2 regions of the Glycomyces sp. NPDC049804 genome follow, and region 2 is predicted to be linked to the other one. Evidence: predicted binding sites of a transcription regulator. Region 2 holds the regulator's gene; the other holds the start of a gene.
The links. The regulator HrcA, encoded in region 2, represses chaperone genes, less so after heat shock. The targets are predictions, from matches to a motif close to CTTAGCACTCNCNNNNNGNGAGTGCTAAG.
Positions count from the first base shown of each region.

Region 1: the regulator HrcA is predicted to act here: its motif matches at 12,502-12,530, upstream of groL (chaperonin GroEL).

Region 1 covers NZ_JBFAMQ010000003.1:20,076-38,667, forward strand. The annotation lists gene AB0K52_RS04820 (extracellular solute-binding protein) at 1-524, opposite strand, end outside; gene AB0K52_RS04825 (hydroxyacid dehydrogenase) at 828-1,835, opposite strand; gene AB0K52_RS04830 (putative Ig domain-containing protein) at 2,210-6,475, shown strand; gene AB0K52_RS04835 (low temperature requirement protein A) at 7,077-7,547, shown strand; gene AB0K52_RS04840 (GNAT family N-acetyltransferase) at 7,522-8,001, opposite strand; gene AB0K52_RS04845 (metallophosphoesterase) at 8,088-9,767, shown strand; gene AB0K52_RS04850 (oligopeptide:H+ symporter) at 9,764-11,332, opposite strand; gene AB0K52_RS04855 (hypothetical protein) at 11,498-12,433, shown strand; gene groL (chaperonin GroEL) at 12,660-14,285, shown strand; gene AB0K52_RS04865 (right-handed parallel beta-helix repeat-containing protein) at 14,665-16,542, shown strand; gene AB0K52_RS04870 (hypothetical protein) at 16,567-16,767, shown strand; gene AB0K52_RS04875 (AAA family ATPase) at 16,838-18,592, shown strand, end outside.
Region 2 covers NZ_JBFAMQ010000001.1:724-11,791, forward strand. The annotation lists gene AB0K52_RS00005 (hypothetical protein) at 1-66, opposite strand, end outside; gene AB0K52_RS00010 (alkaline phosphatase D family protein) at 283-1,944, opposite strand; gene AB0K52_RS00015 (hypothetical protein) at 2,065-2,916, opposite strand; gene AB0K52_RS00020 (enoyl-CoA hydratase-related protein) at 2,950-3,747, opposite strand; gene hemW (radical SAM family heme chaperone HemW) at 3,814-4,986, shown strand; gene AB0K52_RS00030 (CapA family protein) at 5,140-6,264, shown strand; gene hrcA (heat-inducible transcriptional repressor HrcA) at 6,377-7,393, shown strand; gene dnaJ (molecular chaperone DnaJ) at 7,409-8,542, shown strand; gene AB0K52_RS00045 (hypothetical protein) at 8,724-9,203, shown strand; gene AB0K52_RS00050 (16S rRNA (uracil(1498)-N(3))-methyltransferase) at 9,224-9,949, shown strand; gene AB0K52_RS00055 (histidine triad nucleotide-binding protein) at 9,963-10,316, shown strand; gene AB0K52_RS00060 (PhoH family protein) at 10,459-11,068, shown strand, end outside.

The DNA of each region.
Region 1 (18,592 bases), on a different contig from region 2:
CCCGAGAGGGTCTCGGAGAGGTCGGCGAACGCGCCGTCCCGGATGCCCTGCAGGTTCACCGCCGACTGGTCGTTCACGAAGACCAGGTCGGGCACCTCGCCGGAGGCGAGCATGGTCGCGAACTTCTGGTCGAAGACCGGCTGCGGGACGAACTGCGGCTCGAAGCTGACGCCCAGGCGCTCGTTGAGCTCCTGCCAGTAAGGGTTCTCCTCGAGCGGCTTGGACGGGTCGCCCCAGGTGAGCTGGAAGCTGGTGACCGTCCCGCCGGAGGCCGGCTCGCGGTTGACCGACTTGAAGTACGTCTGCACCTGCTCGGTGTAGACGCTCTCCATGCCTTCGGTCTCGGTCGCGTAGAACGGCTGGACGTCCAGCTCGGGCGCGGGCTGGTACGTGGGCATGTCGTAGTCGCCGCCGGCGGAGCCGCCGGCGTTCTCCGAGCAACCGGCGGCGGTGGCGCCGACCGCGGCAGCGGCTCCGGCGGCGCCGACCGCGCCGAGGAACTTGCGGCGAGTGAAATCGACCATGAGGGGCCTCCTTAAATCAACGTTGATGCAGGGGTGAGGGATGTGGCTGGTGTGAAGGTCATGGCGGCGTCCGGTGGCGGTGGCCTGTCGGGTACCGCTCCAGGTCGTCGGGGAGATAACGGTATCATCGGCTATGGAAATGAGTCAATGCCTGACGTCTCGGAATCTCGGTTCTCGGCGTTTTCTGTTCGGTTGCCGCGCAACGTATTCGCAGTACGATGCGATTTCGATACCTAATCCAGCGGGCGTTCGCGGGGCCGTGATCGATCGCGATGTGAGCAGATAGCGGTTTCTATTCCTTGCTCAAGCCTGCCTCCACAGCGTCTCGTGGTCCACGCGGTGCAGCAGCGGCTCGCCCGCGACGTACCGCTCCGCGTCCTCGACCATGAACCGGCCCATGCGGGAGAGCTCGTTGCCGTGGGAACCGGCCACATGCGGGGTGAGGAAGACGTTCGGGAGGTCGTAGAGCGGCGAGTGCGCCGGGAGCGGTTCGGGGTGGGTCACGTCGATGACCGCCGAGAGCCGCCCGCTGAGCACTTCGACGGTGAGCGCGTCGGTGTCGACGAGCTTCCCGCGGGCCGTGTTCACCACGACGGTGCCGTCCCGCATGAGGGCGAGGCGCTCGGCGTTGATGAGGTGCTCGGTCTCGGCGAGGTCGGGGGCGTGGACGGTGACCACGTCGGCGCGGGCCACGAGCTCGTCGAGCGGCACGAGGGTCGCGCCGAGCGCGGCCGCCTCGGCCTCCTCCACGTACGGGTCGGCGAGGAGGACCGTGAAGTCGAAGGGGCGCAGCAGCTCCGCCACGCGCCGCCCGATCTTCGAGGCGCCCACGATCCCGATGGTGCGGCCGAAGTTGCCGACACGAGGGTGGATGTAGCCGAGCGTGAAGGTCCGGTCCTTGCGGAAGTCCTCGCGCAGCCCGAAGACGCCCTTGCCCGCCATGAGGATCGAGGCGAGCGTGTACTCGGCCACCGGCAGCGCGTTCGCGCCGGCCGCGCTCGAGACGGTCAGTCCGCGCGTCCAGCCGCTCTTGCCGATGATCCACTTGACCGTCCCCGCGGCGTGCAGCACCGCCTTGAGGTTCGGCGCCCCGGCCAGCACTTCGTCGCTCAAATGCGGTGCGCCCCAACTGGAGACGACGACCTCGGCCTCAGCCAGGGCCGCCTTCGCGGCGGGCTCGGTGAAGTCCCGGGCGATGAGGTCGGGGTCGAAGTCGAGCGCGGCCGCCAGGCGCCGCATGAGCGGTTCGGGGAAGAGCTGGTGGAGGAACACGGGGTCCATGGCCAGGAGGGCTCGCGGTCGGTCTGCCACTCGGGGTCCTTCGGGGTCGCCGGATAGATATCGGTTTCTAAGTTAGATCTCGATTCACGGTTTGTCGAGACCTCCGCATCGACCAATCCCGATCGACCATGACGCCGAGCGCCGAAGATCATCATGATCATCCTGGTAGACAAGGTGATAGAACGAAATGTCGATCTCGCGGCCGGCGGTGGCGAGGCCGCAGCGGGCCCAAAATCTAACGGATAACGTTATCTATCTGAGCCTTGATTCTCGTCTTCGCAACCGCTATCGTCCGCATAGACGGACACCGATATGCAGCCCCCGCCCCGCGGCCGGCCGCGCCGACGTCCGGACCCCCGCATCGGCGGCGGACCCGGAAGGCCCCCTTCGAAAGGACTCCTGCAATGACGCAAGTCGGGCATCGAACGCGGCCGCGCCTCACGGCGCTCACCGCCGCGCTCGCCGCAGGGATCGCGATGGTCGCGGTCCCGCCTGCGGCGCAGGCCGAGACAAGCTACGACGACCTGCTCACGGCGCACGTCGTCGAGATCAACGAGACCGTGAGCGACGCCGGGTTCGTGCACCCCGGCGTGGGCCTCTCGGCCGACGACCTCCGCAACGCCCAGGCGATGGTCCGCTCGAACCAGGAGCCCTGGGCCTCCTACTTCGACGCGATGACCCAGGTGACACCCTGGGCCGCACCGGGTTACACCGTCGACAACATGGTGCGCGGCAAACCTGACGTCCCCGTCACGGACACGTTCACCCAGGGTGGCATGCGCAGCCGCCTCACCCGCGACTCCTTCGGCGTGCTCACGCAGGCGCTCATGTGGACGATGACCGGCGACGAGGTGTACCGCAAAGGCGCCATCATGGGTCTGCGCACCTGGTCGAACATGAAGGCCGACGGGTACGCGTACTTCCCGGACGCGCATATCCACACCGGCAAGCCGCTCTCGCAGTTCCTCATGGCCGCCGAGATCATCCGCGCCACCGAACCGGTCGCCGACGACACCCCCGGCGCGCACGACGGCTACAACGTCGAGTGGAGCGCCGAAGACGACGCCAAGCTGCTCGGCAACCTCGCAGAGCCGATCGTGAACGTCTTCAACTTCTCCAACGAGAAGTGGATGAACCAGCACAACTTCGGGCTGTACGGCCGCATCGCGACCGCCATCTACGCCGACGACGCCGAGGGCTACGCCAAGGGCGTCGAATGGTTCACCGTGAACTCCACCTTTGACAATTACACGAGCGGCAGCATGGCCGCCCAGTTCCCCGCCATCGCGGCCGACGACCCCCTCAACCCGTACGGCTACGACTTCGTGCAGCTGCGGGAGATGGGCCGCGACCAGGCCCACGCCGAATGCAACATCGACAACTTCGCCGCGCTCGCGCGCTTCCTCGACGTGCAGGGCACCAAGGTCGACCCCGTCGCCGGGACGGTCTCCACGGCCGACGACGCGGTGACCGCGTACGGCTTCCTCGGCAACCGACTGCTCAAGGGCGCCGACGCCTTCGCCGGCTTCATGATGGGCGCCTGGACGCCCTATGTAGACGAACGCGACACGGGCGGGGCCATCTCCCAGGCCTACCGCGGCCGCATCTTCAACGCCCTCTCCGAGCTGTACTACCAGTACACGTACGTCGAAGGCGTCGACGTCGAGGCCGAAGCCCCCTGGCTGGCCGAGCTCCACGCCCGCATGGACGGCCCGCTCTACCAGTACGGCACCGGCACCGCGAACTTCTGGGCACCGGGCGACAAGAGCATCGAATACTGGGTGGCCTTCCCGCAGGAGATCACCGGCACCGAACCGCGCCCGGCCGCCGACACGGCCCTCACCTTCGGCAACTACGGGCTCGCGCTCGACGACGGCACCGCGATCACCACCGAGGACGGCCACGCCTTCGCGCGCGCCACCGCCGACGCCGACGGCACCACCAGCGTCATCAGCCGCGTCATGTTCCCCGGCAACAGCCGCATGGGCGTGCTCGTGCGCACCGACGGGCCCGCGACCCTCGAGGTCCTCGACAAGGAGGAGCCGAACACCGCCAACCCGGACGAGACCGCCGCGAAGCTCATGGCGAGCATCGAACTGCCTGACACGCACGGCGAATGGCGGTACGTCACCTACCCGGCGGGCGGCCTCAACACCCACTTCTTCCGCGTGAAGGGCGACGGCACGACCGTCGACCTCGACAAGCTCATCTTCAACGCGCAGACCGCGCTCACCCCGCCCGTCTTCGAGCAGACCCGCGACCGCTACTACCTCTGGGCCGGCAACGAGGCGAGCTTCGACCTCTCGGCCGCCGACACGGGCGGATCGGTCGCGTACACCGCCGCCGGCCTGCCGCGCGGCGCCAGCCTCGACGCCGCGACCGGCACGCTCACCTGGAAGCCGGACGACCGCCAGCGCGGCGTCCACCAGGTGCAGGTCGTCGCCGACGACGGCGAGTCGATCACGGCCCGCACGTTCGAGCTGTCCGTCGCCCGCAACCGCCCCAAGATGATCGAGGCGGCGGTGGCCGACGGCGTCGACGCCGAGGCCGTCTACACCACCGTCACCCGCGAGCCCTACGAAGCCGCGCTCGCGGCGGCGAGGGACGCCTCCGAGTCGGGCACCGACGCGGCGTTCCGCACCGCCTTCGAATCCCTGCTGGGTGCCATCGAGAAACTTTCCCTCCTCAGTGGACGGCTGCCGGACGGCACGCTCGACTACACCGGTATGGTCGTCCCGCAAGGCATCTCGACCGGCGGGCTCTACGCCCTCGCCGACGGCGACAACACCAGCAGCTTCGGTGATGTGCGCCTGGGCTCGGTCACGCTCGACTTCGGCACCCGCTACCGGGTCGCGGTCGACGAGTTCGACTTCCGGGCCCGGTTCTCGTTCCCCATGCGCTCCGAGGGCACCAACGTGTACGGCTCGAACGACGGGCTGGCGTGGACGCTCCTGACCGAGCGGGACACCGCGAACACCAACGACTGGGAGTCGATCCCGGTCGTCGCCGACCAGCGCGGCAAGGAGTGGCGCTACCTCAAGCTCCAGGTCGACAACCCGGGCGTCCCGATCGACCCGGCCTACCCGGGCCTGTGGTCCATCGGCGAGTTCCGCATCGGCGGCGACCGCGTCGAGGTCCCGGGCACGATCGACACGCTGACCGTCATCTCACCGGACGCTCTGGCGGGCAGGGTGACCGCGGGCGACACCGCCCAAGTCGCCTTCACCAGCCCGGAGCCGATCAGCGACGTGACCGCCGCGATCGGCGGCCAGAACGTCCCGGTGACCAGCGCTGACGGCCGGTCGTGGACCGGTTCGATCGAACTCGGCTCACTCACCGGCAGCGGCCGCCTCGACCTCACCGTCGACCACACCACGGCCGACGGCGACCAAGCCGCCACCGTGCACGGCTCGACCGACGGCACCGCCCTCTACGGCTCGGACGAAAGCAATCTCGTCGACCTCGCCGACGCCCAGGTGATCAAAGAGGACGGATCGCCCGACGCAACGAAAGCCGCGCAATCCACTTTGATGCTCGACGGCAACGCCGCCACCTTCAGCGACGTGGCCGCCGTCGACGGCGAGTTCCACCTCATCTGGGACTTCGGCGAAGGCGCCGAGGTCACGGTGGACCGCGCCGACTTCCTGGCCCGCCAGGACAACAACGGCCTCGTGCGCATGGACGGCCAGGTCCTCCAGGGCTCCAACGACCTCCAGCACTGGACGACCCTGACCGACCCGACGTTCAAGACGCTCTCGTGGCAGCACCTCCCGTCGCAGAGCGACGAAGGCTTCCGCTACGTGCGCATCGCGAACAACGTCCTCATCGACGTCGCGGAACTGCGCCTCTTCGGCGCGGTCTCGTACGACCTCGACCCGATCCTCGCGCGGGCCGGCGCGGTCGACCTGGCCGCCCACTCGCGCGGCTCGGCGATCCTGTTCACCCGTGAAGTGGAGGCCGTGCGAGCGGCCGCAGCCGAGGCCGGCGCCGACGAATCCGCGCTCGCGCAGCGCCTCCTCGACGCCTGGTCCCTGCTCGAGGATGCCGCGACCACCGCCGCGGCACCCCTCGACCAAGCCTGGGTCACCGCCAGCTCGGCGTCCTGGGACGGCACCAGGAACGCGGCCGCCAACGGCTGGGCCATGTTCGACGGCAACACCGCCACGTTCACCGACACGACCACGAAGAACGGCTGGGTCTCGGTGATCCCGGGCGACGGCACCGCCTTCACGGTCGAGGCCGTGAAGTACCACCCGCGCAGCGGAGCGGTCTCCCGCGCCAACAACGTGTCCCTCCAGGGCTCGAACGACGGCGGCGCCACCTGGACCACCTTCGCCTCCACCGGCATCGCGGTCGCGGGCTGGAACACGGTCACCCTGACCGCACCGGTCCGGTACGAGGCCCTGCGCGTCAGCGGCGCCGACGGGTACACCAACTTCGCCGAGGTGCAATTCCTCGTCTCGGCGATCGACAAGACCGGCCTCGACCTCTACCTCACCGAAGCCGGGGCCCTGTCCGAATCCGACTGGACCGCCGACTCCTGGACCGCCTTCGCCACCGCCCGCGACGCCGCCCAAACGGTCGCGGACGACAAGGGCGCCACTCAGGAAGAAGTCGACGAGGCAACCGACGCCCTCGCGGCGGCCACCGCCGGCCTCACCAAGCCCTAACTGCTCGACACCAATGAGGACCCTCGGCCGCAACTGCGGCCGAGGGTCCTCGCCGTCAGCCCGCCTCGTGTAGCTCCTCACCGAGGGGCGTGGAGGTGCTCGTGCAGTTCCTCACCGAGGGGCGTGGTGGGCGATAGCATCGTGCGGTGGACTCGTTGTGTGGGCGGGGCGGCCGGGCTGGTTTGTCCGGCCGCCCCCGCCTGCTCCCGCGGGAGCGAGGGGCGGTGGCGCCTGGCGGGGACCGCGCGCGGGTGGCTTCCCCCGCGCGGTCTCGGTATGGCGACGTTCGCGAATCCCCTTGTGTCGCCGCCATCCCGCCGGTGCCAGATAGCTTTTTTGTCTCAAGGCTGACATGTCGTGTAGTTGCTCGGCAACAGAAAGTTTCTGGCTGTGGATAACGTCCGGCGGCTGTGCCGCAGCGCTCATCGCGGCCATGTGGACCTCGGCGGTCGCGCGGCTGGTGACGGCGGTTGTTCGGCGCATACCTCTACGATGTCACCGGTAGTCGCAGAGCGGCAACGACAAGTTGCTTGCCTGTGGATAACTTCGAGGGCGGGGCGGTGAGTCGTTCGTGAATCCGGGTGCCGTGGGCTGCAGCGCAGTGCTGGGTGTCGCGACCTTTGCGGTGCTCTTGAAGCTCCACCTCGATGCCCGGTCGGCGCGCACGGAGCGTGCAAAGAGCCTCAGCGAGGCGGCTGTGGAGTCCTCGCGCGGGACCGCCGCGGTGGCGTACGCCTTGATGGCGGCCGGTGCAGCCGTGGCGGCCGCCGGTGTCGCGCTCGTGCTCCGCGACGCCTGGGAAACCGCAGGCGCGGCCACCGTCGCCGCCGTCCTCGGCGGACCCGCGGTCTTCCTCGTGGGCGACTCGGCCCTGAACCGCGCCGTCGGCGGCGGGATCGCCGCCTCGCGGATCGCGGCCCTGGTTTCCTTGGCCGTGCTGGCGCTCATCGGGTTCGCGCTGCCCGCGCTGGTGCTCGCGGCCCTCGCCTTCGCGGTGATGCTGGTGCTCCTGCTCGCCGCGTCGGGCTGGTTCCGGCTGCCTTCCGCTAGCGTGGACGACGATACGAGTTGAACCGCATCGCCGGCTCCGGCGAGACGGTGAAGCCCAGCTCCTCATAGAGTCCCTGGCCCTGATCCGACGCGAGCAGTTCCAGGACCTGCACGTTCTGGTCTTCGAACCAGGCCAGGAGCGCCTGCGTGCACACCCGGCTGAACCCGCGCTTGCGCCACTGCGGATCGGTGACGACGTTGAAGATCCACCCGTAGCGGCCCGTCGGGTTGAACGGGCCCGGCAGCCGCTCGCTGATCGTCCCGACCGCGCACGCGGCCAGGCCCTCGCCCTCCGGCGCGTCGATCACGGTGATGCCGATCGTGGGCTTGTCCTCGCTCATGCGCCGCCGCAGGACCTCCATGGTGGCGGGCTTCCAGCTCTCGTCGGACATGTCGATCCAGTGCGAGTGCATGACCTCGCGGAGGCGGACGATCTCGGGGATGTCGTCGATTTCGGCGTGGCGTGCGTTGGTCATGCCGGGAGCATACGGGCGCGAAGGCCCCGCCGCCCAGCCCGTTTCGCGGGTTCCCTCGGCGCGCAGAACGTGCCATGATGTGGTCTATGTCCCACCGCCCCAAGGACCTCAGTCCCGAACAGCTCCGCTTCCGGCCGCAGGGGCCGGTGCGCTGGCTGTCGCCGCGCACGCTCCTGGACACGAGCATGCGGTTCGGGCTCGCGCGCGTCTTCGGCGGCTATGTGGACAAGCGCGAGATCATCGGCGGCCGCCCGCAGGGCGTGTACCACCACGCCGACCGGGACGAGCTGTGGATCGACTACGTCGCCGACATAGGCGACGGCTTCAACGCCACCTACTCGATCGCATACCTCCTGGCCCAGGACAGCATCGAGGTCGGCGGGGAGGTGCTGCCGCGCGGGTCGGTGCTCGTCATGGGCGGCGACGAGGTGTACCCGGCGGGGGACTGGCTCGAGTACGAGCAGCGCATGAAGGGCCCGTACGAGGCGGCGAACCCGGCGCATCCGGTGTCGCTGTACGCGATCCCGGGCAACCACGACTGGTTCGACGGGCTCACCGCGTTCGCCCGGCAGTTCACCGAGGGCCGCTCGGTGGGCGGGTACAAGACCGCGCAGAAGCGGTCCTACTTCGCGCTCGAGCTGCCGCACCGGTGGTGGCTGTTCGCGGTCGACGCCCAGTTCGACACCCACCTGGACCAGACGCAGATCGAGTACTTCCGGCACGCGGCCGAGCGGATGCGCGAGGGCGACCAGGTGATCCTGTGCGTGCCGCAGCCGTCGTGGCTGTGGACCGAGGACGACCCGCGCTCGTTCGACCGGATCGACCACTTCATCCGGGACGTGGTCGCCGCGCGGGGCGCGCGCGTGCCGCTGGTCGTCACCGGCGACCGGCACCACTACGCCCACTACCAGGAAGTGGACGGCTCCCGCCATCTCGTCACGGCCGGCGGCGGCGGCGCGTACCTGTCGCCGACGCACACGCTGCCGGAGGAGCTGACGGCGCCGCGCAAGTCGGTGCCCGAACCCGATGCGCGCGAACGGGACTACCGGCTCACGAAGGAGTACCCGTCGAAGGCGAAGTCGATGGGGTACGCGTTCGGGATCTTCGCGCGCCTGCCGTGGCTCAACCGCGGCTTCGTGGCGCTCATGGCCGTGGTCGGCATCATCGCCACGGTGTCTATTCTGGAGGGCACGGGCACGTTCGTGGCGGTCACCGCGGTGCTCCTGGCCGCCGGGGTCGGGTTCGCGCACCCCGGCCCGGGCTCGCGCACCTCACGGCATTACATGCTCGGCGGCCTGCACGGCCTCGCGCAGGTCGCGCTGTGGTGGAGCGGGGCGCAGGCGATCACCATGCTCGACGACGTGAACCTGTGGACGTACCTGGCGTACCTGCCGGTCGCCGGGCTCGTCGGCACCTGGCTCGTGGGGCTCTACCTCGTCGTGGCGAACCGCGCGGGCGTCAACGCGAACGAGCTCTTCGCGGGTCTCAACGTGATCGACCAGAAGTGCTTCCTGCGCATCAGGGTCGCCGCCGACGGCGTCACCGTCTACCCGATCGGCCTCGACCGGGTCGGCCGCCGCTGGGTCGCCGACCCCGAAGGGGGACCGAGGGCCTCGTTCGTGAAACCGGTCGACCCGCTCAAACCGCGCCTCATCGAACCCGGCTTCGCGGCCCTCCACCCCGGGCCGCGCCGCGAGGAGCTGCCGCCGCAGAACCCCATGCGCCGCCTGGTCGCCCAAGCCAACGAGTGGCTCCGCGGCGACTAGCCCCGGCCGTCCTGCCCGGTCGAGCCCCTGCCGAACTCGGGTTCCGGCGGCGTCTCCAGGGTCGCGTCCGGGCCGTGCCCGCCGCGGCCCATGAGCCGGTGCAGCGCCGGGCTGCACACGGCCAGGACCACCGAGGTGAGGATCGCGAGCCCGGCGAGGACGTAGAAGAACGCGGCCTCGCCCACCCGCGGCACCAGGAACGCGAACGCCTGCCCGCCCAGCGGCGTGCCCACGGCCGGCCCGAGGAACCACACGCCCATCATCTGCCCCTTGAGGTTCGGCGGCGCCAGCTGCGTCGTCACGCTCAAGCCCACGGGCGAGACGCACAGCTCGCCGAACGTCAGCAGCAGGTACACCCAGGCCATCCAGCCGAGCGCGACGAGCGCGCCGTCGTCCGCGCGGGTCTGCAGCCAGCCGAGGAACACGTACGAGAAGCCCACGAGGAACACGCCGATCGCGAACTTGTACGCCGTCCCGAACCGGGTGCCGAGCTTGAGCCAGAGCACGCCGAAGACCGGCGAGAACACCAGGATGAAGATCGAGTTGAAGTTCTGCACCCCGCCCGCGGGCAGGTGGAAGCCCCACGAGTCGAGGTCCACCGAGTTCGACGCGAACGCGGTGAGCACCGAGCCCATCTGGAGGTACAGCATCCAGAACACGACCGAGGCGATGAACAGCCCCACATAGGCGCGCAGCCCCGCCTTCTCGGCGGGCGTGATGCCCTTGGCCTCGCCGAAGATGTACACGAAGTACCAGACGGCGGCCGCGATCGACAGGCCCGTCACCACAGTGGGGACGGTGGCGAGCGTGAGCGTCCCCGTCCACGCCCAGACCGCGATCGCCACCGCCGCGATCGCGAGCGCGACGACGAGGATCTTCCGGGTCTGCCGCTGCTCCGCCTCGCTCAGCGGACGCGCCGGGCCGATACCGGCGTGCGTCAGCCGCGGCCAGCCGCGCACGTACCAGAGCAGGCCGAACGCCATGCCGACCGCGGCCGCGCCGAAGCCGAGGTGCCAGCGGTCGTCTCCGGCCAAATACGGGGTGATGAGGATGCCGAGGAACGCGCCGAGGTTGATGCCCATGTAGAACACCGAGAAGCCCGCGTCGCGGCGGGCGTCGGTGTCGCCGTCGTAGAGCTTGCCGACCATCACCGAGATGTTCGGCTTCAACAGCCCCGAGCCGGCGACGACGAGGAACAGCCCGAAGAACACCATCGCCGGGTTCTCGGCCGGGATCGCCATCGAGAGGTGGCCGGCCATGATGATGATGCCGCCGATGAGGACGGCGCGCCGCGGCCCCAGGACCCGGTCCGCCAGCCACCCGCCGGGCAGCGCCGTCAGGTACACCAGGCCCGAGTACAGCGAGGCGATCGGGACCGCGACCGTGTCCGGGAGCCCGAGGCCGTTCTGCGCCGTGTCGGCGACGAGGAAGGTGAGCAGGATGCCCTGCAGGCCATAGAAGCTGAACCGCTCCCACATCTCGGTCCCGAAGAGGACGGCCAGGCCGCGGGGATGGCCGAAGAACTGGCGATCGCGGCCGACGGGAAGCGTTTCGCGGTGGGACATCGGCGCTCCCAAGGTGCTCGTCTCGGCGCGACGTGCGCCGATACCTGCGTACCGTAGTGGCTCCGGCGGGACCGGGCGGCCGAATGCGCGAACGTGTCATCCCCGAACGGATGCGTTGCGGCCGTTTGTCTGATATGCACCGATCACTGGTCTACGATCCGCCCTATGAGCGACGATCCATACTGGAACTCCGGCCAGGACGAGCCCTCCGGCCGCTTCTCCGGCGGCGACCCCCTCGTCACCGACACCTTCGAACGCTGGTGGCACGCCTCCATGGACGTCGTCCAGCGCTCCTGGCGCACCGTCGGCCTCATCCTCCTCATCGGCGTCGTCCTCCCGCGCTGGGTCGTCGGCGCCTACAACAACACCGTGCGCACCCCCGACCTCGACATGACCCGCACCGAATGGGGCACCGTCGTCAGCGAGTACAGCCCCGGCGTCGCCGTCGGCGTCATCGGCGCGCTCCTCTCCCTCGCCGCCCTCTACGTCGCCGGCTCCGCCGCGCTCGCCGCCGTGCGCACCGCCGCCGCCGAGGCCGCGGGCGGCTTCCTCGCCCTCGGCGAGGCCTTCTCCTTCGGCTTCAGGCGCGGCGGCACGTTCTTCCTGTGGCTCCTGCTCGCCTGGCTCACCGTCGCCGTCGGCCTCGTCCTCTGCGTCCTGCCCGGCCTGTGGGCGATCTTCGCGCTCAGCCTCATGGCCCCCGCCGCCGTCTTCGAAGCCCGCCGCAGCCCCTACGCCCGCTCCATCCAGCTCACGCACTCGGCGTTCTGGCCCGCCCTGGGCCGCATCATCATCGTCGTGCTCGTCGCCGTCGCCGCGAACCTCGTCATCGCGCTCATCGGCGCGCTCCTGGCCGGGCTCTGGCACGGCGTCTTCGCGCCGTGGCTCGCCACCGTCCTCACCGTCCTCACCGAGGCGGTCATGGCCCTGCTGCTGCTCGTGCCGATGATCTGGATCGTCGCCGCGTCCCTGTGCTCCTACGCCTGGCTGCGCGGCCGCACCGAATCGGTCTCCGCCACCTCGCTCTCGGCCGAGGCCGCGGGCGTCGCCATCGACCCGGCCGAACCCGGCGAACCCGGCCATCCCATGCCGAACGAGTAGACCGCACGACCGAGGCCCGGGCTCGCGCCCGGGCCCTCTTGGTCTTCACCACTTGTTTCGCGCCCCGGATTGGCACTCTCAAGGCGAGAGTGCTATACCTGGATCTGGCACTCGCGGCTGGCGAGTGCTAAACGCGATGAGGTGGTCGAGCCTCCAGAGGTTCACCGTCGCGGGAATGCCGCCTCACCGTCGACCACGAACGTTATCCGAAAGGAAGCCATCGACCATGGCGAAGATGATCGCATTCGACGAGGAGGCTCGCCGCGGGCTCGAGCGAGGCATGAACACCCTCGCCGAAGCCGTCAAGGTGACCCTCGGCCCGAAGGGCCGCAACGTGGTGCTCGACAAGAAGTGGGGCGCCCCGACGATCACCAACGACGGTGTCTCCGTCGCCAAGGAGATCGAGCTCGAAGACCCGTACGAGCGCATCGGCGCCGAACTGGTCAAGGAAGTCGCCAAGAAGACCGACGACGTCGCGGGTGACGGCACCACCACCGCCACCGTGCTCGCCCAGGCCCTCGTCAAGGAAGGCCTCCGCGCGGTCGCCGCCGGCGCCAACCCGATCGCCATCAAGAAGGGCATCGAGAAGGCCGTCGCCGCCGTCGTCGAGCACCTCCAGTCCACCTCCACCGAGGTCGAGACCGAGGAGCAGATCGCCTCCACCGCTTCGATCTCCGCCGGCGACGTCACCGTCGGCGCCATCATCGCCGAGGCGATGGAGAAGGTCGGCAAGGAAGGCGTCATCACCGTCGAGGAGTCGAACACCTTCGGCCTCGACCTCGAGCTCACCGAGGGCATGCGCTTCGACAAGGGCTACCTGTCCGGTTACTTCGTGACCGACCAGGACCGCATGGAGGCCGTGCTCGAGGACCCGTACATCCTCGTCGCCAACCAGAAGATCTCCGCGGTCAAGGACCTGCTCCCGACCCTGGAGAAGGTCACCCAGACCGGCAAGCCGCTCCTGATCATCGCCGAGGACGTGGACGGCGAAGCCCTCCCGACCCTCGTCGTGAACAAGATCCGCGGCATCTTCAAGTCGGCCGCCGTCAAGGCCCCCGGCTTCGGCGACCGCCGCAAGGCCATGCTCGGCGACATCGCCATCCTCACCGGCGGCCAGGTCATCTCCGAGGAGATCGGCCTCAAGCTCGAGAACACCGACCTGTCCCTGCTGGGCCAGGCCCGCAAGGTCGTCATCACCAAGGACGACACCATCATCGTCGACGGCGGCGGCGAGGAAGAGGCGATCCAGGGCCGGATCAACCAGATCCGCGCCGAGATCGACAACTCCGACTCCGACTACGACCGCGAGAAGCTGCAGGAGCGCCTGGCGCGCCTCGCCGGCGGCGTCGCCGTCATCAAGGTCGGCGCGGCCACCGAGGTCGAGCTCAAGGAGCGCAAGCACCGCGTCGAAGACGCCGTGCGCAACGCCAAGGCCGCGGTCGAAGAGGGCATCCTCGCCGGCGGCGGCACCGCGCTGGCCCAGGCCGGCGCGATCGCGTTCGACAAGATCGAGGCCGAGGGCGACGAGGCGACCGGTGTCGAGATCGTGCGCCGCTCGCTCGGCGCGCCGCTGCGCGCCATCGCCGAGAACGCCGGCCTCGAAGGCGGCGTCGTGGTGGAGAAGGTCCGCGACCTGCCCACCGGCCACGGCCTGAACGCCGCGACCGGCGAGTACGTGGACATGCTCGCCGCGGGCATCCCCGACCCGACCAAGGTCACCCGCTCGGCGCTGCAGAACGCCGCGTCGATCGCCGCGCTGTTCCTGACCACCGAGGCCGTCGTCGCCGACGCCCCGGAGAAGGAGTCCGCCGGCGGCGCGCCCGACATGGGCGGCATGGGCGGCATGATGTAAGCAGCCCTTTTCAGGGTCGCTTGCTCAGGCCGACTGAGTACTGCGAGGGAGGACCGCTCACTGTATCGTGAGTGGTTCTCCCTTTCTCTGTACTGGCTGCAGTGCAGACGGCGTAGCCCGCTGCGCGAGCGCGGCGTACCGCCCCCTCCAGGGGCGGTATGCCGCGTCTGGACGCGCGTCCCTGCACTCTTTCGGGTGACACATCTCCTTACGACGGTAAGCACCGGGGTTTCCTGTCGGACCCCGCGACACGCTTGAGCAGGGGACGCCCCCCTGGGAGGGCGGTGGACCGCCCGGAGCCGGGACGCCGCTCGAACCGGCTGCGCCCCAGCGGATTCCAGCCCTTCACAGACCGTCCGGGCCGGGCTACCCTGAGGCCGTGCCCCCCGCACCCCGCAGCGAGAACCGCCTCGCGGCCGCCGTCTTCCTCGCGGTCGCCCTCCTCGGCCTGGGCGCCGCCGCGTTCCTCGCCGGCATCACCGCCGAGAGCCGCGCCCCCGACCCCCCGACCGGCGACACGACCACCGCCTTCGCGCCCCCCGCCCACCGCGACACCGGCCCCGCCGTCCTCGTCTGCCCCGCCGACCCCGAGACCTTCGCCGCCGCCAACGAAGGCGTCAACTACAACGACCGCATCAAGAACGAGCAGCACTACGAAGCCTGCCTCGCCGGCGGCCACCACGACCTCGCCGCCGCCATCGCCGCCGCCGCACCCGACGCCCGCATCCTCGTCCTCCCCGGCACCTACGACGTCGACGAGACCATCACCGTCGACGGCCGCACCGGACTCCAGATCGAAGGCCTCGGCGACACCCCCGACGACGTCCACTTCACCGCAGGATTCAACGCCGACACCGTCTTCGAAGCCCGCGCCGCCGACGGCCTCCACCTCAGCGGCATCGCCTTCGGCCAAGCCCGCGACACCGCCCTCCTCCTCACCGGCACCACCGGCGCCACCCTCGACCGCGTCGCCGCCGCCCAGACCGGCGCCTACGGCCTCCGCATCACCGACGCCGCCTCCATCGCCCTCACCGGCTGCCGCGCCGAAGCCGCCGACATCGCAGGCATCGCCCTCGACGGCGTCGACGGCGCCGTCACCGGCTGCGAAGCCACCGGCAACCTCGTCGGCCTCCTCGCCACCGGCGGCGACGCCCTCGACCTCACCGAGAACCGCCTCCACGCCAACACCACCGGCCTCGCCGTCACCGGCCACGACATCGACGTCACCGCCAACCTCGTGCACGGCAACAACACCGACCACTACGACCGCCTCGGCACCCCCGCCTGCGGCCCCCTCGCCGACCGCGACTGGACCGCCGGCATCTGCCCCGGCCGCACCTACCCCTCCGGCATCGGCATCCTCATCACCGACGGCGTCGACATCGACGTCACCGAGAACCGCCTCTGGAACCAGCAGTACGCCGCCATCGCCACCTGGGGCAGCCCCGGCCTCGAAGGCGACGGCGGCGACCGCAACCGCTTCACCGCCAACACCTTCGGCGTCCGCGACGACGGCCAGCGCCAGCGCAACCGCCTCGACCTGTGGTGGGACGGCGTCGGCGCCGGGAACTGCTTCGCCGAGCCCGACGCGTTCCGCACCGCCCCCACCGCCCTGCCCGCCTGCGGCGTCGTCTCCGAGCCCTCCCGCCTCCTCGCCGACCCGCTGCGCGCGGCGAAGCTGTGGCAGTGCGGCATCGGCGACACCGCCGCGGGCGTCCCGGCCGGCTGCGACTGGCTCGGGGCGCGGTTCACCGACCGGCTCGAGTTCCAGGCCGCGGTGGCGTTCGCGGCCGGGCTGCTGTTCCTCACCGGCGCGGGCTGGCTGGCCGCGGCCCGCACCGACGACCCGCCGCGGGCGGGCCGGATGACGTTCTCCGCCTTGGCGACCGGCGCGGGCGGGCTGCTGCTCGTGCTCGCCGTCTGGTCGGGCCGGGCCGACTACGAGGCGCTGGCGGTCGGCCTGTGGGGGTTCGGGTGGATCCTGGCGGGGCGGTCGTGGCGGCAGTGCGGGATGCCGGTGTTCGGGCTGTTCACGGGTTTCATCGGGGCGACGGCGGTGCTCGACGCGATCGACCGGGCGGTGTGGACGGTGCCGTTCGCTCCGGTCTCCCCGGCGTGGTGCTGGCTCGTTCTGCTTCCCTTGTGGACGCTGGTGGCGCTGGGGCTGGCGTTCGGTCCGCGCCGCCGCGAGCCCGAGCGGCCCCCGGTGGAGCGCACGCCGGTGACGGCGCCGTCGCACGACCGCTTCGACTGGTGACGCTCGGTCGCGTAACCTTGCTCCATGACTTGGACCTGGAAGCTCGAAGACGCCGACGGCAATGCGATCGACACCCCCGACAGCGACCTGGGCAGCCAGGGCGACGCGGAGTCGTGGCTGGGCGAGCGGTGGCGCGACTTCGCCGACCAGGGCGCGACGGCCGCGATCCTGCTCGAGGACGGCCGCCAGGTCTACCGCATGGAGCTCTCTCCGGCCGAGGAATAGCGGCGCCGCGGCGGGTGCCCCGCCGCTCGCGCGTCGCCGCGTGCGGCCGGCCCGTAATAGGCTGGGCGGCGTGACCGACGCTGGCTCCCTCACTCTGACCGCGACCCGCGCGAAGGCCGGGCTCGACGCCCGGCGCGGGATCGTGCGCCTCCACCCCGAGGCCCTGACCGCGCTCGGCCTGCGTCCGGGGGACGCGGTCGAGGTGACGGGGCGGCGCGCGACGGCCGCGATCGCGCTGGCCGCGGACCGGTACGCGTCCCGGCGGGCGCTGTACGCCGACGATCTGACGCTGGGGAACATCGGTGCGCGCGACGGCGACCCGGTGCGGCTCGCGCCGGTCGACCTCGTGGCGGCGGACCGTGTGGTGCTGTCGGGTCCGGCGTCGGCGGTGGCCGTGGTGGACCCCGACACGCTGCGGCTGGCGCTGCTGTCGAAGGTCGTGGGCGAGGGCGACGACGTGTCGCTGCTGCCGATCGAGTTGGGGGACGCGCAGCGCGAGATCGTCGCGGCGACCCGCCGCACCCTCAACAACACGCTCGGGATCGGCTGGACCACGATGGTGCTCAACGTGGTCGAGGCCAGTCCGGCCCATGGCGCGATGGTCACTTCGGACACGCGCGTGGAGTGGGCGTCGGGGGTGCCGGCCGCCGTCGAGCTGCCGCTCGAGTCCGGCCGGGTCGCGAACCGGGGCCGCGCCCCGATGCCCGCGTCGTACGCGGCCGGGGAGGTCGCCGAGGTCCGTCCGCGCGCCGAGGCCGCGGGCCCGGTGCGGGCGCGGCCCGAGGCGCAGCCGGGTGTCGCGCCGATCCCGTACGAGGAGCTGGCCGGGGCGAAGATCCCCGCCGAGGAGCTGCGGGAGCTGCTCGACCTCGGTTTCAACCACCGCGAGGTGCTCAAGGTGGTGGGCACGGACATGGCGCTGGGCGTCCTGGTCTCGGGTCCGTCGGGCACGGGCAAGGCCACCGTGGTCCGCTCGGTCGCGGCCGCGGTCGGCGCGCGCGTCAGCGAGGTCTCCGGGCATGACCTGGCCGCGCTCGAGGCGAACGCGGCGGCCGACCGGCTCCGCGCGGCCGTCGCCGCCCTGGACGTCCCGGGCGTGCTGCTGGTGCGCGGCGTCGAGGCGATCGCGCCGGCGGGGAAGCGGACGTCGTTGGGCACCATGTTCGCCCGGCTCGTGGACGAGGTCCTGGAAGCGCCGGGCGAGCACGCCGTGGTGTGCACGACCGCGCGCGTGGAGGACGTCGACACGGCGCTGCGCTCGCGGCTCGAGCACGAGGTCGTGGTGCCGATGCCGGACGCCGACGCCCGCCGGGACCTCCTCGTCTACTTCACGCGCGGCATGAAGGTCGCCGAGGACGTGAAGCTGGAGTCGGTGGCGCACCGCGCGCCCGGTTACGTCGCCTCCGACCTGGCGGTGATGGTCCGCGAGGCGGGCGTGCGGGCCGCCATGCGCGCCAAGGACGGCGGCGCGACCGCCCTGCAGGTGACGGACTTCGACGGCGCGCTCGAATCGGTGCGGCCCACGAGCATGTCGGGCGACGCGGTCGAGCTCGGCGGGCTCACCCTCGCCGACGTGGGCGGCATGGAGGACCTGAAGCAGACCCTCACCGAGACGGTGCTGTGGCCGCTGACCTACCCGGACGCGTTCACGCGCCTGGGCATCGAGGCCCCGCGCGGCATCCTCCTCTATGGGCCGCCCGGGTGCGGGAAGACGTACATCGTGCGGGCGGTCGCGGGCGAGGGCCACGCGAACGTCCTGAGCGTCAAGGGATCCGAGCTGCTGAACAAGTGGGTGGGCGAGTCGGAGAAGAACGTGCGCGAGCTG
Region 2 (11,068 bases):
GGCGGGGCCGCCACCTGGGGCGGCACCGTACGGATGGGATTCGGGCGGTTGCGGCGGATACGTCATAGTCGGTGCTCCGGGCAAAGAGAAGGGCGTGCTTTCACTGCTCACTGTAGCCCTTCGCCGCCCGTCCCGGGGTACGTCGATTCTTGGCGAAAGCAATGGTGGATATGGCAATTCGTGGCAATTTCGAACGCCATTCGAAACAACCCGAATTGGTCACGGAGAAGCGCGGGGCGGCCCCGGTGTCGCCGGGGCCGCCCTCGGGTGGGACAGGACGGGTCAGTTCAGGTAGTCGTCGGCGAGCTCGTCCGAGCCGGCGAACGGGCTCGTGCTGGTCGTCATGTTCGCGGTGTCGACCGGGCGGTCGTAGGTCTGGTGGAGGGCGCGCTCGCGGTCGGCGATCGTGTAGGAGCGGCGCGTGTAGACGGGGGCGTCCTGGACGGTCACCTGCGGCACGACCTTGAAGTCGACGTCCATCTGGTCGGGGGTGATGACCGTTTCGACGTAGCCGCGCTGGGCGTTGCGGAACTTGATGTGCGGGTTGATCTTGAGGACCGAGTTGTCCTCGGGGACGGAGTCGACGCCGTTGCCGCCCGAGGTGATCGAGGTGGCGACGAGTTCGACGCCGACGGTCTCGCCGGTGATGTCGGGGAAGCCGGTCTTGATCTCGCCGGCCCAGTGGGTGTGAACGTCCCCGGTGAGCACGACCGGGTTGCGGACCCCGGCCTCGACCCAGCCGTCGATGATGCGCTGGCGGGAGGCGGCGTAGCCGTCCCAGCCGTCCATGCTGGTGCGCAGCACGTCGGCGGCGGCGGTGTTGTCGCGCTGGGTGAAGAACACCTGCTGGCCGAGGATGTCCCAGCGGGCGCGCGAGGAGTGGAAGCCGTCGATGAGCCATTCCTCTTGGGCCTCACCGGTGATGGTGCGCGATTCGTCCCAGGCGTCGGCGCAGTTGCTCTGGGTGCCGTCGCCGCAGGCCTGGTCGTCGCGGTACTGGCGCGTGTCCATCATGTGGAAGTTGGCGAGGCGGCCCCAGCGGACGCGGCGGTACAGCTGCATGTCGATGCCTTCGGGCACCGAGGAGCGGCGCAGGGGCATGTTCTCCCAGTACGCCTGGAACGCGGCGGCGCGGCGGGCGAGGAAGTCGGCGGGGTTGGGGGTGTCGGAGCCGGCTTCGGGGATCTCGTCGGCCCAGTTGTTCTCGGTCTCGTGGTCGTCCCAGACGACGAGCCAGGGCGCGGCGGCGTGCGCGAGCTGGAGGTCGGGGTCGGCCTTGTACTGGGCGTGGCGCTGGCGGTAGGTGGCGAGCGAGACCGTCTCGGGGCCTTCGTGGTCGCGCACGTTGCCGTCGGGGGAGTTGTAGACCTTGGCCTTGTACTCGTACTGGTAGTCGCCGAGGTGGAGGATGAGGTCGGGGTGGGATTCGGCCATGTGCCGGTAGGCGGTGAAGTAGCCGTGCTCGTACTGGGAGCAGGAGGCGAAGGCCATGCGGAGGGCTTCGGGCATGGCGTTGCGCGGGGGCGCGGTGACGGTGCGGCCGACGGGGGAGGTCCACTTGCCGGTCTTGAACCGGTAGTAGTACTCGTGGCCGGGGCGCAGGCCCTCGACCTCGATGTGGACGCTGTAGCCGATCTCGGCGGCGGTCTGGACCTCGCCGCGGGCGACGCGGTGGCGGAAGCGGTCGTCGCGGGCGACCTCCCACTCGACGTCGAAGGCGGCGTCGGGCATGCCGCCCATGCCGTCTTCGGCGAGAGGGTTCACGGCGAGGCGGGTCCAGAGGACGACGCCGTCGGGTTCGGGGTCGCCGGAGGCGACGCCGAGGGTGAACGGGTCGCTGTCGAGGGTGGGGTGCGTGTTCGATTGTGCCCAGCCGGCGGCCGGGACCGCGACGGCGGCTCCGGCGGCGGAGGAGGCGAGCAGGATTCGGCGCGACAGGCGCATATGGACCTCGCTTCGGGGGAGTTGCGCGGGTTTGTGACCCGTACAGCCCAGCAAGCGAGCGTGGATGCGCCGAGACTTCTGGAGGTCGCGCCGGTGAACCGGCGCCGAACTCTGGCGGCCCTACTCCGGGGCGGTGAACGTGATGATCACGGCGGTCGAGTCGGCGACTTCGACGACCTGCGCGTCACCGTCCACTTCGGCGTCGGGTTCGGCCCAGTGCTCTTCGCCCGGGGTCCAGACCATGCCGTTGAAGGAGACGGACGCGATCGTGTGGTCGTACGCCCTCGCGACCGCCCAGGCGGCCCGGTTCCAGCCCTCCGCCGCGCCGCCGGTCTCGATCACGATCCGTGTTTCGTCTACGTCGGAGACTTCTGCGCCCCACTGGTACGCGTAGGCCTCGGCGAGGGCGGCCGGGTCGGCGTCGGGCGCGTCGGCGCTGCCGGAGATGCAGGCGAGCCCGGCCTCCTCGCCGCCGGCGAAGGCGTCGGCGATGACCTCGGCGTCGCTCTCCCACTGCTCGTACAGCTCGGGGTAGGCGCTGATCTGGACGGCCTGGGCCGCCTCGGCGAGGCGCATGTCCTGCCAGCCGTCGGTGCGCTGCAGCTTCTCGTAGAACTTGAAGGAGGCGTAGACGGGGTCCATGAGCTCCTCCTCGGAGCCCCAGCCCATGCTGGGCCGCTGCTGGAACAGGCCCAGCGAGTCGTCGTGCCCGTAGTCGACGTTGATGAGCTCGGACTCCTGCATGGCCGTGGTGATCGCCACGGCCACGGCGTGCTCGTCCATGCCGTCGCGCATGCCCACCGCCGCGATCGTCGCCGCGTTCGAGGCCTGCTCGGCGCTCAGGTGCACTTCCCCGCCGCTGCCGAGGTAGCAGCCGGTCTTGCTGGGGCGCAGGGCGTCCCGGGCGTCGTCGGTGCAGGCGGCGAGGGTGGCGAGGAGGAACAGCGAGGTCAAAGCGGAGAGCGCGCGCAACGGGTGACTCCGATCTGGTCGGTCGGCGGCTGATCAGCCTACCCAAGAAGGAGGACGCTTCTCAAGGAACGAACGGGTGCCTTCCCTCCCCTCTTCGGAGAAGAAGTGGTCACCCGTCACGGCAGCCGCTTTCCGCAACTGGTCGCGCAGATCCGGTGCGGCCGTGAGCACCTTGATCCCCGCCTGCGCGGCGGGGCCGCCGAGTTTGAGCCGGTCGACCAGGCTCTGGACGACCGCGTCCAGGTGCTCCTCGTAGACCGCGGTCGTCACCAGGCCCCACCCGGCGGCGTCCTCGCCGGTGAAGACGTCCGCGTCGCCTTCGTCGAGGACGAGCCCGCCTCCGGCGAGGAACAGCTCCCGCATCCGCGCCGGGGTGATCCGCCGCGCCACCACCGGGCCGATCACGGCCGGGACGACGCCGAGCCGGACCTCGCTGAACGCCATCGGGACCTCGAAGTGGGCCACGGTGAAGTCGGCGGCCGCGATGAGCCCCAGGCCGCCCCCGCGCGCGGCCCCGCGCACGACCGCGACGACCGGTTTCGGGGCCTCGGTGATGTCGGCCAGCAGTTCCGCCAAGTGCGCGGCCGGGAGGGCCGCGAGGCTGTGCGCCGCGACCGATTCCTTGAGGTCCGCCCCCGCGCAGAACACGGGACCGGCGTGGTCGATCACGACCACCCGCACGTCGCGGTCGGCGACGGCCCGGGCGAGCGCGGTGCGCATCTCGGCGATCAGGCGGGTCGAGAGGGCGTTGCGCCGTTCGGGCGCGTTGAGGGTAATCGTCGCCACTGCCTCTTGGGCGCGGTAGGCGATCGGTGCGTCATTGCGTTCCACGCCAGTACCGTAGTGGGCGTGCCTGCCGTCTCGCCAGTAGCCGACCCGAATTCGCCCGCCGCTTCCATCGCGGCGGCCGCCGCCGACCCCGCGACGGGCGCGGCCGGGTTCGGGTTCTACGTCCACGTCCCCTTCTGCGTCTCCCGCTGCGGCTACTGCGACTTCAACACCTACACCGCCTCCGAACTCGGGGCCGGGGTCTCCCGCGACACGTACGCCTCGATCGTGCGCGCCGAGATCCGCTCGGCCGCAGCGCAGTTCGCGGAGCGCGGCGGCACCAGGCCGAAGGTCGACACCGTCTTCTTCGGCGGCGGCACCCCCACCCTGCTCTCCGCCGCCGACCTGGCCTCGATCCTCGCCGAGATCGACGACGCGTTCGGCCTCGCCGCCGGCTACGAGGCCACCACCGAGGCCAACCCCGAATCCGTCGACGCCGACTACCTCGCCGAACTCCACGACGGCGGCTTCACCCGCCTCTCGGTCGGCATGCAGTCCACCGCCTCCCACGTGCTCAAGATCCTCGACCGCGAGCACTCCCCCCAGAAGGCCCTCAACGCCGTCGCCTACGCCCACAAGGCCGGCTTCGAGCACGTCAGCCTCGACCTCATCTACGGCACGCCCGGCGAGACCGCCGCCGACTTCGAGGCGAGCCTCGACGCGGCCGTGGACGCCGGCGTCGACCACGTCTCGGCCTACGCGCTCATCGTCGAAGACGGCACGGCGCTGGCCCGCCGCATCCGCTCCGGCCAGGTGCCCCAGCCCTCCGACGACACCGCCGCCGACCGCTACCTCGCCGCCGAAGCCGTCCTCGCCGACGCCGGCTTCCACTGGTACGAGGTCTCCAACTGGGCCCGGAACGAAGCGGCCCAATGCCGCCACAACCTCCTGTACTGGGAAGGCGGCCACTGGTGGGGCGCCGGGCCGGGCGCGCACTCGCACCTGCCAGGCGTGCGCTGGTGGAACCACAAGCACCCTTCGACGTACGGCGCCGCGCTCGCCCAGGGCCTGCCCGCCGCCGGGCACGAGGAGCTGACCGACGACGACCAGTACCTCGAGCGCATCCTCCTGCGCACCCGGCTCGCGAGCGGACTCCCGCTATCGTTGCTGCGTCCGACCGGCAAGGCAGCCGCCGAGCACGCGGCCGCCGACGGACTCGCCGTCATCGAGGACGGCCGCCTCAAGCTCACGCTGCGCGGTCGCCTCCTCGCGGACGCGGTCGTGAGAGACCTCACCTCCTGACGGCGTTCCGGCCGGTCACCGCTACATTCGTGAAGGCGGAACCCCATCCGCCTTCACCGTGCCGCACTCCGCGCGCCTCCCCCAGAGGCCGCGGCGCCCCCCAGGCGACCCCGCGCACGGACCCCCATATGAATCCACCCGGAGCCAGCACCCATGCGCACCATGCCCACACTCGGCCGCCGCGGCCTTCTCGTAGCCTCCGCCGCCGGCGTCGCCGCGGCCGCAACCGCCTGCAGTGAGGAAGAGCCGCCCCCGGTCGAGGAGGACGAAGGCGGCCAGGCCGCCGAGGAGCCCACCACCGAGGCCCCCTCGCCCGAGCCCCGCGAGATCACCATCACGCACGTGGGCGACACCATGCCCGGCTCCTACCCCAACCAGATGGCCTCCGACGACGGCGCGAGCTTCTTCGAAGGCGTCACCTCCGCCCTCACCGGCGACGTCGTCATCGCCAACCTCGAAGGCGCCCTCTCCACCCTCGAGTTCGACAAGTGCGGCGGCGGCGAGTGCACCTACTTCCGCCTCCCCGCCGAATACGCCCAGGTCTTCGCCGACGCCGGCTTCCACGTCCTCAACCAGGCCAACAACCACGGCTGGGACGCCGGACCCGACGGCGCCACCGAGACCCAGGACGCCATCCGCGACGCCGGCATGGAAGTCTGCGGCATCAAGGACGAGGTCTGCCTCGTCGAGACCGACTCCGGACTCACCGTCGGCCTCGTCGGCTTCGCCCCGTACACCTTCTACACCGACAACCGCGACCTCGAGGCCGTCGCCGCCCTCGTCGCCTCCGCCAAGGAGCAGGCCGACATCGTCATCGCCACCGCCCACCTCGGCGCCGAAGGCACCGACCACCGGCACGTCCCCGAAGGCGTCGAGACCTACCTCGGCGAAGACCGCGGCGACACCCGCGCCTTCGCCCACACCTGCATCGACAACGGCGCCGACCTCGTCGTCGGCCACGGCCCCCACGTCCTGCGCGGCATGGAGGTCTACAACGGCAAGCTCATCTGCTACTCCCTCGGCAACTTCGGCGGCGGCCAGAACCTCTTCTCCACCGACGGCCCCCTCGGCCGCTCCGCCGTGCTCACCGTCACCCTCCGCGAAGACGGCACCCTCGTCTCCGGGCAGCTCACCGCCACCCGCATGGACGACGACGGCTACCCGCAGCTCGACGAGGACAACGGCGCGTTCGACGACCTCAACGAGCTCGCCGAGGACTTCGGGGACGACGCGGCCACCGTCGGCGACGACGGCGCGCTCGTGCTCCCCTCTGCCTGACCGCACACGTAGACTGGCACTCTCGGACCGGGAGTGCCAGACTTGAGTCCGGCCGACTGAACCCGGGTCCGGTCCGGGACACACACCGAACGACGGAGGGGACGTGGCGGCGATGGACGATCGCAAACTCGAAGTGCTGCGCGCCATCGTCGAGGACTACGTGGCCACACAGGAACCGGTCGGCTCCAAAGCCGTCTCCCAGCGCCACGCCCTCGGCGTGTCCGCGGCGACCGTGCGCAACGACATGGCCTACCTCGAAGAGGCCGGGTACATCCAGCAGCCCCACACCTCGGCCGGGCGCATCCCGACCGCCAAGGGCTACCGCCTCTTCGTCGACCGCCTCGGCAAGATCAAGCCGCTCTCGGCCGCCGAGCGGCGCGCCGTGCACCGCTTCCTCTCCGAGGCCATCGACCTCGACGACGTCGTCACCCGCACCGTGCGGCTGCTCGCCCAGCTCACCCACCAGGTCGCGGTCGTCCAGTACCCGAGCCTCAACCGCTCCTCCGTGCGCCACCTCGAGCTCGTCTCGCTCACCCCGACCCGGCTCATGGTCGTCATGATCACCGACACCGGCCGCGTCGAGCAGCGGTACGTCGAGACCCCCGAAGAGCTCAACGAGGACAACGTCCTCGAACTGCGCCGCCTCGTCAACGAGCAGCTGCAGGGCAAGCCGCTCGCCGACGCGCCGCGCATCATCGCCGACCTCGCCGGGCTCGCCCGCCCCGAACTCCACCCGACCGCCGCCGCGCTGGCCCGGGTGCTCCTGGAGACCGTCGTGGCGCGCACCGAGGAGCGCGTCGCCGTCGCCGGGGCCGCGAACCTGACGCGCCCTGGCAACTTCTTCGCCGGGTCCCTGCGGCCCATCCTCGAAGCCCTCGAGGAGGAGGTCGTGCTCATGCAGCTGCTGGGCCGCGCCGACTCCAACGCGCTCCTGACGGTGCGCATCGGCGACGAGAACCACCTCGACGACTTCCGCGAGACCACCGTGGTCACCGCCGGATACGGACCGGGTTCGGTGGTCGGCCACATGGGCGTCCTCGGACCCACCCGCATGGACTACCCGGGCACGATCGCGGCCGTCCGCGCCGTCGCCCGGTACGTGTCCGAGATTTTGGAACAGAACCGCTGACAGGACAGAGCGCACGTGGCTAAGGACTACTACGGCATTCTCGGCGTCGACCGGAACGCCACCGACGACGAACTCAAGAAGGCGTACCGGAAGCTGGCGCGCAAGTACCACCCCGACGTCAGCGACGAGCCGGACGCGCAAGAGCGCCTCCAGGAGATCAACGCCGCCTTCGAAGTCCTCATGGACCCGCAGAAGCGCGCGATCGTCGACGCCGGCGGCGACCCGTTCGCCCGCGGCGCGACCGGCGGCTCCGGCGCCCCCTTCATGGGCTTCGAGGACATCATGGACGCCTTCTTCGGCGGCTCCATGGGCGGCTTCGGCCGCCGCGGCCCGCGCTCGCGCACCCGGCCCGGCAACGACGCGCTGCTCCGCTTGGACCTGGACCTCGACGAGGTCGCGTTCGGCACCGAGTCGACCCTCACGGTCGACACCGCGATCCTCTGCGACTCCTGCAACGGCACCTGCACCGAAGGCGACGCCGAACCCCAGACCTGCTCCACCTGCAACGGCTCCGGTGAAGTCCAAGTCGTGCAGCGCACGATCCTCGGCCAGGTCCGCACCGCGCGCCCCTGCTCGGCCTGCTCGGGCTACGGCACGATCATCACCGACCCGTGCCGCAAGTGCGGCGGGGAAGGCCGCGTGCGCTCGCGCCGCCGCATCACCGTGAAAGTCCCCGCGGGCGTCGAGGACGGCATGCGCATCCGCCTCTCCGGCGAGGGCGAGGTCGGCCCCGGCGGCGGCCCCGCCGGCGACCTCTACGTCGAGGTCCACGAGAAGCCCCACGAGGTCTTCACCCGCGAAGGCTCCGACCTGCGCTGCCGCGTCCGGGTCCCCATGACACAGGCCGCGCTCGGCACCAAGCTCACCATTCACACCCTCGACGACCAGGTCGAGGTCGAGGTCGCCCCCGGCACGCAGCCGGGCACCATCAAGAAGGTCCGCGGCCACGGCGTCCCGCGCCTGCGCGGCGGCGGCATCCGCGGCGACCTCTATGTCGAACTCGACGTGCGCACCCCCACCAAGATCGACGCCGAGCAGGAAGAGCTCCTCAAGAAGCTCGCCAGCCTCCGCGACGAGGAGATCAAAGAGGTCAAGGGCGGCAGCGGGTTTTTTAGCCGCATGCGCGACGCCTTCAACGGGCACGCATAGCGCCCAGCGAAGTCGCGCGCCTGCACGCGGAAGTCGAGCGAGCGGCGCAGCAGCGACACGCCCAGCGCCGCAAGCGAACCACCGATGCGGACCCGCACCCGTGCGGCGTCCGCGCCGACGAGCCCCGTCCGGAACCCGCCGAGCGCGGGCGGTGGGCGGGGCTCCACTACACTCCGGGCGCGTGATCCGCCTCGACCCCGCCTCCCTGCTGCTCCTCGTCCTCCTGCTCGCCGCGGGCCTCGTCGTCCTCGTCGTCGTCCTGCGCCGACGAGCCGCGCCCGCCCCGGCCAGGCCCCGCCTCGACGCGCCCCCGCCCGCCGGAGGGCCGCAGATCGGCGAGCGGTGGAAGGCCGACGTGCCCTTCGAAGACGAACCGCGGCGCTCCAAGGAACGCCCCTGCCTCGTCATCGGCTACTCCGGCCGCGGCTACTGGGTCGTCAAATGCACCACCCAGGCGCCCCGCGAAGCCGCATGGCGCGTCCACGTCCACGCCTCCCGCTGGGACCCGCCCGCCGACCGTGACGGCTACGTGGACCTCGTCCCCGTCCACCTCCCGAGCGCCCGCCTCCTGCACTCGTTCGGCCGCATCGACGACCCCGGCCTGTACCGCACGATCACCGGCGGCCTGCGCTGGGAACGCGCCGTCGACTTCACCCGCTGACCCCGGACTAAGCTGTCCCGGTGAGCGCACCGGTCTTCCTCGTCGACGCCGTCCCGGCGGCCGACGACTACACCCTCGACGGGCCCGAAGGGCACCACGCCGCCGACGTGCAGCGGCTCCAGCCCGGCGAGACCCTGATCCTCAGCGACGGCGCCGGCGGCACCGCCGCCGCCCGGGTCACCCACGCCGAGCGCGGCTCCGTGCGCGTCCAGATCGTCGACCGGCGCACCGTCCCCGCCCCCGACCCGAAGCTCACCGTCGTCCAAGCCCTCCCCAAGGGCGACCGCGGCGAGCGCGCCGTGCAGATGCTCACCGAGATCGGCGTGGACGAGGTGATCCCCTGGGCCGCCTCGCGCTCCATCGTCCAATGGAAGGGGCCGCGCGGCGACAAGGCCCGCGCCAAATGGGAGGCCACCGCCCGCGAAGCCTCCAAGCAGGCCCGCCGCCCCCACCTCGCCCACGTGGCCGCACTCCACACCACCAAGCAGCTCGTCGCCCGCCTCCGGAACGCGAGCCAGGTGCTCGTCCTCCATGAAGAGGCCGAGTTGCCGCTCTCGCAAGTCGCGCTCCCCGCGGCCGGCGAGATCGCCGTCGTCATCGGCCCCGAAGGCTCCATCAGCCCCGACGAACTCAGCGCCCTCAAGGAGTTCGGCGAGCCCATCCGCCTCGGCGACACGGTGCTGCGCACCTCCACGGCCGGCCCGGCCGCGCTGGCGGTGCTCCAGGCCCGCCTCGGCCGCTGGTGACTAGGATGCGGGCATGACCGACGCCGACTGCATCTTCTGCAAGATCGTGGCCGGGGACATCCCCGCCACGAAGGTCCTCGAGAACGACCGCGTGCTCGCCTTCCGCGACCTCTACCCGAAGGCCCCCACGCACGTGCTGGTCATCCCCAAGGACCACTACGCGAACGTCGCCGAGCTCACCGCGGCCGACCCCGCGCTCGCCGGGGAGGTCCTGCGCGCGGCCGCCGAGGTCGCCTTGAACGAAGGCGTTGCCGAGGACGGCTGGCGTTTGCTCGCCAACACGGGCGCGAACGGCGGCCAGGAGGTCTTCCACGTCCACTTCCACGTCTTCGGCGGAAAACCGCTCGGACGAATGCTTTCGAACTGAAATCACACCGCGTCCGCGTTTACTCGTTGTCGCGTGTCGCAGGCGGCAACTACCATTGAGGCATGTCGAACAGCGGCCTCCGGGCCGCTGGCAGTCTCACTTTTGGAAGCAGGTGGCGAACAGCCCTCAGCGGGCGAAGCCTATGACCGACCGCTCTGACAACGGCCAGCACACATCGACGATCACGTCCACGATCACCGTCGGCGACCAGAGCTCGCTCATGGCACTGCTGGGCCGCGCCGATGAGAACCTCCGCTACATCGAACGCCGCAATCCCGGCGTCGACCTCCACGTGCGCGGGGACACCATCACCCTCACCGGACTCAACGGCGCCCTGCACGCCGCCGAACGACTCGTGAAGGAACTGCTCGCTTTGATCGAGAACGGCGAGAGCGTCGACCCTGACATGATCCGGCGCACGGAGAACATGCTCAAGTCCGCTCCCGGCGAGCGGCCGGTGGACGTCTTCTCGCAGAACATCGTGTCCAAGCGCGGCAAGGCGATCCGCCCCAAGACCATCGGGCAGAAGCGCTACGTCGAGGCCATCGACCACAACACGATCGTGTTCGGGATCGGCCCCGCCGGCACCGGCAAGACCTACCTCGCCATGGCGAAGGCCGTGCAAGCGCTGCAGGCCAAGGAGATCAACCGGATCATCCTCACCCGCCCCGCCGTCGAGGCCGGCGAGAAGCTGGGCTTCCTGCCCGGCACGCTGTTCGAGAAGATCGACCCGTACCTGCGGCCGCTCTACG